2 regions of the Erwinia papayae genome follow, and region 1 is predicted to be linked to the other one. Evidence: riboswitches for the same ligand, from Rfam matches in the RefSeq annotation. Region 1 holds a riboswitch; the other holds the start of a gene.

Region 1 (3,193 bases):
AAAGCGATGTTCTTCTTTTGCGGTGAACAGCCAGTCAGGACTTTCGTCATCACACAGATGGCCGCCCTTCATCAGCACGGCCTGGCAACCCAGCGCCAGCAGCGCCCTTCCCTGTTGGCGCATTTCTGTTTCATCACGGGCGATATCACAGTCCAGCAGCGCGGCGGCTTCCGGCAGATTGGGCGTGACCAGAGAAACCAGGGGTAACAGCCGCTGTCGCAGCGTCGCCACCGCCGTAGGAGAGAGTAAAGGATCGCCACTTTTCGCCAGCATCACCGTATCCAGCACCACCCAGGGAACAGCCGCTGCCTGTAAACAATCGGCCACCACCCCGACAATGGCGCTTTCACTGAGCATACCGATTTTCATGCTGTCGATACGCACGTCGCTGAGCACCGATGACAACTGGACGGCGACAAAATCCGGCGACACCGGATACTGTGCCTGTACGCCGCAGGTGTTCTGCGCCACCAGCGCGGTGACCACACTGGTGCCGTAGGCTGCCAGCGCGGAGAAGGTTTTCAGATCGGCCTGAATTCCTGCGCCACCGCTGGGATCGGTACCGGCAATGGTCAGTGCATTGATACGTTTCATGCCATCGCCTCCGCGTCCAGTTTATACAGGGCGTCGAGAAACAGCGGCGTAAAGCTTCCCGGTCCGCTGGCGGCGGAGGCTGCTTTTTCCCCGGCCAGGCTCATTACCCGACAGGCGCTGGCGATATGATTCAGTTTCTCTCCGGGCAACGCGGCGAACCCGGCGACTACCGCCGAGAGGGCGCAGCCGGTGCCGACCACCCGGGTCATTAACGGAGAACCTCCCGGTATCTGCCGGCATTGCTCGCCGTCAGTGACATAATCCACCGCCCCGGTGACCGCAACTATCGCGCCACTCTGCTGCGACAGGCTGAATGCGCCCTCCAGCGCCGCCTCTGGCGGATGGCACGTATCCACCCCGCGACCGCTGCCCCCCAGACCCGCCAGCGCGATGATTTCTGATGCATTGCCGCGAATGACGGTCGGGTGATAGTTCAGCAGGTGTCGGCAGAAATCACTGCGAAAGGTCAGTCCCCCCACCGCTACCGGGTCGAGCACCCAGGTTTTACCCGCCTGGCATGCAGTTTTAACCGCCAGCAGCATCGCCTCGCTGCGGGCCACAGTCAGGGTGCCGACATTAATCAGCAGCGCATCAGCCAGCGCGCTGAACTCAGTGACTTCCTGCGGTTCGGTTATCATCGCCGGAGACGCTCCCAGCGCCAGCAGCACATTGGCGGTCAGCGTCTGCACAACGTCATTGGTCAGGCAATGCACCAGTGGCGAGGCCTGACGAAACAGGTTGAGTGAAGAGAGGGCCTGGCTGGCCGTAAAAAGCAGGGGTTGTGTCATTGCTGTGCTCCCAACCGGCGATCGGGAAGGCGATGCGCTGAGCATCTGACTTCCCTACGCTGGCATTATCCAGATCAGGTATTACGGGTATTTCTCAGCCTTCACGTGGAAGGGCACCCCGAGTCATTGCGTAAAATTCATTACTTTCGCCAGCATACGGGATGTGTCACTTGCAAAGCAAGCAGGCCTGGCCGCTCCAGGTTTGTCGATTACCGTCAGGGGATGACTGGTGTCGCCTGAGGTGTAGATTGCGCAAAATGGATGGCAAATTATTGTTTCCTGAAAATCTGGCTGTCGTTACCAGTTACAATAGCCTGTAATTCATCAGAATAATTACCAGTTCATATACGTTTATTTTTAGCTGATTCTTTTTTAAAGTTGAAATCAGCTGTTTATTTCCTGAGGAAGACTGACTGGTATCAAAAAAAAACAGTGACAGCACCTGTGCTTTGATAAAGAAAGAATAAATGTTATTATCTTAACGCTTAATTTAGCAAGGAGAGCGACAATGAGCACAGATGAAAAAGAGTCACGGAGACTGACGCCAGGAGAAATAAGCATTGCAAATCCATTTTCAAAAATGCAATAAATTATTCCGTAGTTAAAATTTAAGCCATTCCCATTTACACTGCAAAATCAAGATACCGCTGTAACACCTGATGGCAATATATATTTCATGCCCAAACATTATCAGAGGGATTTCTCGCGTGCATTGCCGGTTTATCAACATTGGTTTATTCACGAAATGACTCACGTCTGGCAATATCAATCAGGACTCAACGTAAAGATACGCGGCTTAGTTAGCTGGACTGTGTCTTACCGTTACTCGCTGCCAAATCATAAATTGATTTCCGACTACGGTATGGAAGTTCAGGCAAGCATGATTGCTGATTATTTCTGGTTGTTGAAGTTTGGCCGCTCAGGATTTGATGAAATATCAAATTTTACCGGCATCAGAGGTCCAAATCTTTTAAAAAGCTATCAGTGGGTGATGCGTGGTTTTCTCAGCGTTCCCTCTGCCAAAAGGAATTTTCCATGAAAAATCTGGCATGGATTGGCGCTATTTTTTTTGCTTAATGGCTGCCATCTTGAAAAACCCTGGGTTCATCAATTAGATGTCGAGATTAAGAATAACGCCCCTTGTTTTAAAATGCCTTCAGAGATTAAAACCGATCACCAAAAAATGAAAAGTCAGGGGGTTATGATATATAAAAAATCACAGCAAGACTGGGTACCTTTCTGGTACGCCCCGCAGAAATCAACCTTTCCAGGCATTGTCTATGAGGAGTGCATTTCGTATCCGGAAGTAAAATGGCAGGAAGGCAGATGGTCCGTCTTGATGGGTATTACAACTGACGATGATAAGAAAAAATATCGCCTCATAAACACCTTTAGTTTGCAAAAAGACGAAGCAGGGAATTTTTTTCTTGAAAATCTCCAATAAATTTTCAGGCGAAACAACTGACAGCGCGCCGACGCTGCGTTGATTATTCCAACCAATGCGAATCAAGCCAGACAGGGTTACTATGACGCACAATCCACAATGTGACCTTTTACCACGCAGACCAGCGCTGCGTTTTCCCTGTTACTGCCATCGATAATCCCTGATGTTCCGATCCGGAACTTTTTGCTACAGTCCGCTGAGTTGAGAGCTGATTAAAGTCAGGCCGCTGAGACAGGGTAACCGAGATGAACAGACCACTTAATGAACAGTATGGCATAAGCGTTGCCGCACTTCAGATGCTGCAATATCTCCGGCAGATCGCCCGTGGCGACCACGCATTCACCCTGCGGGATACCGAGTTAAACAG
Region 2 (3,193 bases), on a different contig from region 1:
TCGTAACCCGGCGCGATATCGGTGGTCAGCGGCCCCAGCGTATAGAAAGGGGCCTCGTGGCAATGCTCCAGCTGTTCAGTCATATTGCGGCGGATCATTTGCATCGGCACATGGCCGGGACCTTCGATCATCACCTGCACGTCGTACTCCCAGGCGATGCGGGTCAGTTCACCCAGCGTACGCAGCTCGGCAAACTGGGCTTCGTCGTTAGCATCCTGAATGGAGCCTGGCCGCAGGCCATCACCCAGCGACAGGGAGACATCATAAGCCGCACAGATTTCACAAATGTCGCGAAAGTGTTGATACAGGAAGCTCTCCTGATGATGCGACAGGCACCATTTCGCCATAATCGATCCACCGCGTGAAACAATGCCGGTCAGGCGCTTCGCGGTCATCGGTACATAGCGCAGCAGTACACCGGCGTGAATAGTGAAGTAGTCGACTCCCTGTTCCGCCTGTTCCAGCAGGGTATCGCGGAAGATTTCCCAGTTGAGGTTTTCTGCTATGCCATGCACTTTTTCCAGCGTCTGGTAAATCGGTACGGTGCCAATCGGCACCGGGCTGTTACGCAGGATCCACTCGCGGGTTTCGTGGATATTACGCCCGGTAGAGAGGTCCATTACCGTATCGGCTCCCCAGCGGGCGGCCCAGACGAGTTTTTCCACTTCCTCCTCAATCGAGGAGCTGACCGCAGAATTGCCAATGTTGGCGTTGATTTTCACCAGGAAATTACGCCCGATGATCATCGGCTCTGATTCCGGGTGATTGATATTGGCGGGAATAATGGCGCGTCCGGCAGCCACTTCCTGACGAACAAACTCCGGGGTGATCGCCTCCGGCAGTTGCGCGCCAAAGCTGTTACCCGGATGTTGCGCAAGCAGCACCTCGCCACGGATCCGCTCGCGGCCCATGTTTTCACGCAGGGCGATAAACTCCATCTCCGGGGTAATCACGCCCTGCCGGGCATAGTGCAGCTGAGTGACCCTGCGTCCGGGCACAGCCCGCTGCGGAACGGGACGATGAGCAAAGCGTAGCTGATCTAATCCTTCATCAGCCAGACGCTGCTGGCTGTAGCGCGAGCTGAGTTGCTCAACGGGATGGGTATCCCCGCGCTCGGTTATCCAGCGTTTACGTAGCGGCTCCAGTCCGGCGTGTACATCGATTTGTGCATCCGGATCGCCGTAAGGTCCGGCGGTATCGTACACCGGCACCGGCTCGTTTTCTTCAAACTGCGGGTTCTCTTTACTGCCGCCAACCATCGTTGCGCTGAGCTGAATTTCACGCAGCGGTACGCGGATATCGGCCCGGGAGCCGGTCAGGTAAATTCGTCTGGAATTGGGAAAAGCGCTGCCCTGTAAAGAATCAATAAACTGCTGGGCTTCAGCACGTTGTTCACGGCGGGTAGGTTTTTTATCAACGGTAGACATAGCACATTCCTGAATCAGGGAAAATGGCTTGTCCGGAGCTCGGCGGGAGTAAGCGCAGGAATGATGCCGCAGGCCTCATAACCTCACTGGATGTTTACTCTTGTTCCCTTCGCAGGTACTAACCTGATCAGGTTCCGCGGATCCCGAATTAACGGTCTCAGCCCCGAAGGGCACTCCGACAAGATGAATTCTGCTGTCCGATGGGGAGAGGCAGAATGAGAATGACCACTAACAGTCGGTCACTTTATTGCCCCCTGAGCATAAAGGGGCTTTCAGCAAAGCTCAAGATTTTTACAAATTGGTAACGTTTCAGGCCGGACGAGCCAGTGCGGCATCGTTTGCCGGGGCCAGCTGCTGCACATTTCTCTCCAGCGCCAGCTGGATAAACTTGTCTTCCAGGGTAAAACGGGCTTCCAGCGCTTCGCCTACGGCGGATAAAGCCTGTTGAAACTCACGGTAGTTATCATCATCGATAGCGGTTTCGAGATGTGAATCATAAACCTGCATGATCTGCTCGGTATTGGCCTGGAGCGAGGGATAAATTAATGCGGCTTTGGCCAGCTGCTTACTGCCTTCCATCTCTTTGATAAAGCGTTCGTAGATGGTGAAGTGGCCGGTGGAGAGATAATCCACCAGGGTCTGGCAAAAGGTGTCCAGCGCATTTTCATTGAGCGTGGTCAGCGAATCCTTGACAGGCTTGATGCCAACCATCTGATAATAAGCAACTAACAGCTGCTTACGTAATTGCAGACAAAAGTCCACCAGCTCATTGCATCCGCCAACGCGTGCGCTCAGGACGTCTAACTGGTCAAGCATGAGTGACTCCGTAAGTGTTATTTTTAATATCTGAGAGCAATCCCGTCGTACAGAGTGCCTGTGAAGTGGAGGATGAGCAAATTTATGCAACGTGAGATCTCAAGCGTAGACGCTGGCTGGTGGATTGTCAGCCATGAACAGAAACTTTGGTTGCCGGAAGGTCAGCTTCCCAGAGGCAGCGCACAAGATTTCGGACTGGCAGGTTTACAGGGATCGCTAATTGGTGAATGGCTGGGCGAGCCGGTATTTCTGATTTGTGCCAGCCGCAAAGAGGGAATGGCCTCGGTGCGACAACTTCTCAGTGAGGATGTCGGGCTGTTTCAGCTTGCCGGACGTGGGGTACAACTGGCAGAGTTCTATCGCTCACATCAGTGGTGTGGCTACTGCGGCCATCAGATGCTTCACAGCAAAACGGAGTGGGCCTGCCTGTGCAACCACTGTCGTCAGCGTTACTATCCGCAGTTCGCCCCCTGCATCATTGTGGCGATTCGTCGTGGCGATGAGATCCTGCTGGCTCAGCACACCCGACACCGTAACGGCATCTATACGGTGCTGGCTGGTTTTGTCGAAGTGGGGGAAACGCTGGAGCAGACCGTGGCACGAGAAGTAATGGAAGAGAGCGGCATTACGGTGAAAAATCTGCGCTATGTTTCCTCGCAGCCGTGGCCGTTTCCGCAATCACTGATGGTGGCATTTATGGCGGATTATCACAGTGGCGACATCAACATCGATCCGAAAGAGCTGCTGGATGCGGGCTGGTATCGCTTTGATGCCTTGCCAGCTCTGCCACCGGTGGGAACGGTGGCGCGTCGCCTGATTGAGGATACCGTTGCGCTCTGCCGCGCCTCAGAACAATGAAATGTTATACCCTTCATACTTCAAGTTGCAGGTGCGTTGGCTGCGCGAGCGCACCCCAGTCACTTACTTCAGTAAGCTCCTGGGGATTTACT

What was found. Region 1 has a riboswitch for thiamine pyrophosphate ahead of thiM (hydroxyethylthiazole kinase). Riboswitches for the same ligand answer to the same signal wherever they lie in the genome.
Region 2: linked by a shared signal. The riboswitch ahead of thiC (phosphomethylpyrimidine synthase ThiC) and the one ahead of thiM (hydroxyethylthiazole kinase) in region 1 are both predicted to bind thiamine pyrophosphate.

The regions. Positions count from the first base shown of each region.
Region 1 covers NZ_JBZCHT010000009.1:318,002-321,194, reverse strand. The annotation lists gene thiD (bifunctional hydroxymethylpyrimidine kinase/phosphomethylpyrimidine kinase) at 1-594, opposite strand, end outside; gene thiM (hydroxyethylthiazole kinase) at 591-1,382, opposite strand; TPP riboswitch at 1,417-1,513, opposite strand; gene AC3RPL_RS06315 (hypothetical protein) at 2,059-2,421, shown strand; gene AC3RPL_RS06310 (putative T6SS immunity periplasmic lipoprotein) at 2,437-2,826, shown strand; gene AC3RPL_RS06305 (hypothetical protein) at 3,072-3,193, shown strand, end outside.
Region 2 covers NZ_JBZCHT010000013.1:643,652-646,844, reverse strand. The annotation lists gene thiC (phosphomethylpyrimidine synthase ThiC) at 1-1,427, opposite strand, end outside; TPP riboswitch at 1,515-1,615, opposite strand; gene rsd (sigma D regulator) at 1,737-2,243, opposite strand; gene nudC (NAD(+) diphosphatase) at 2,328-3,101, shown strand.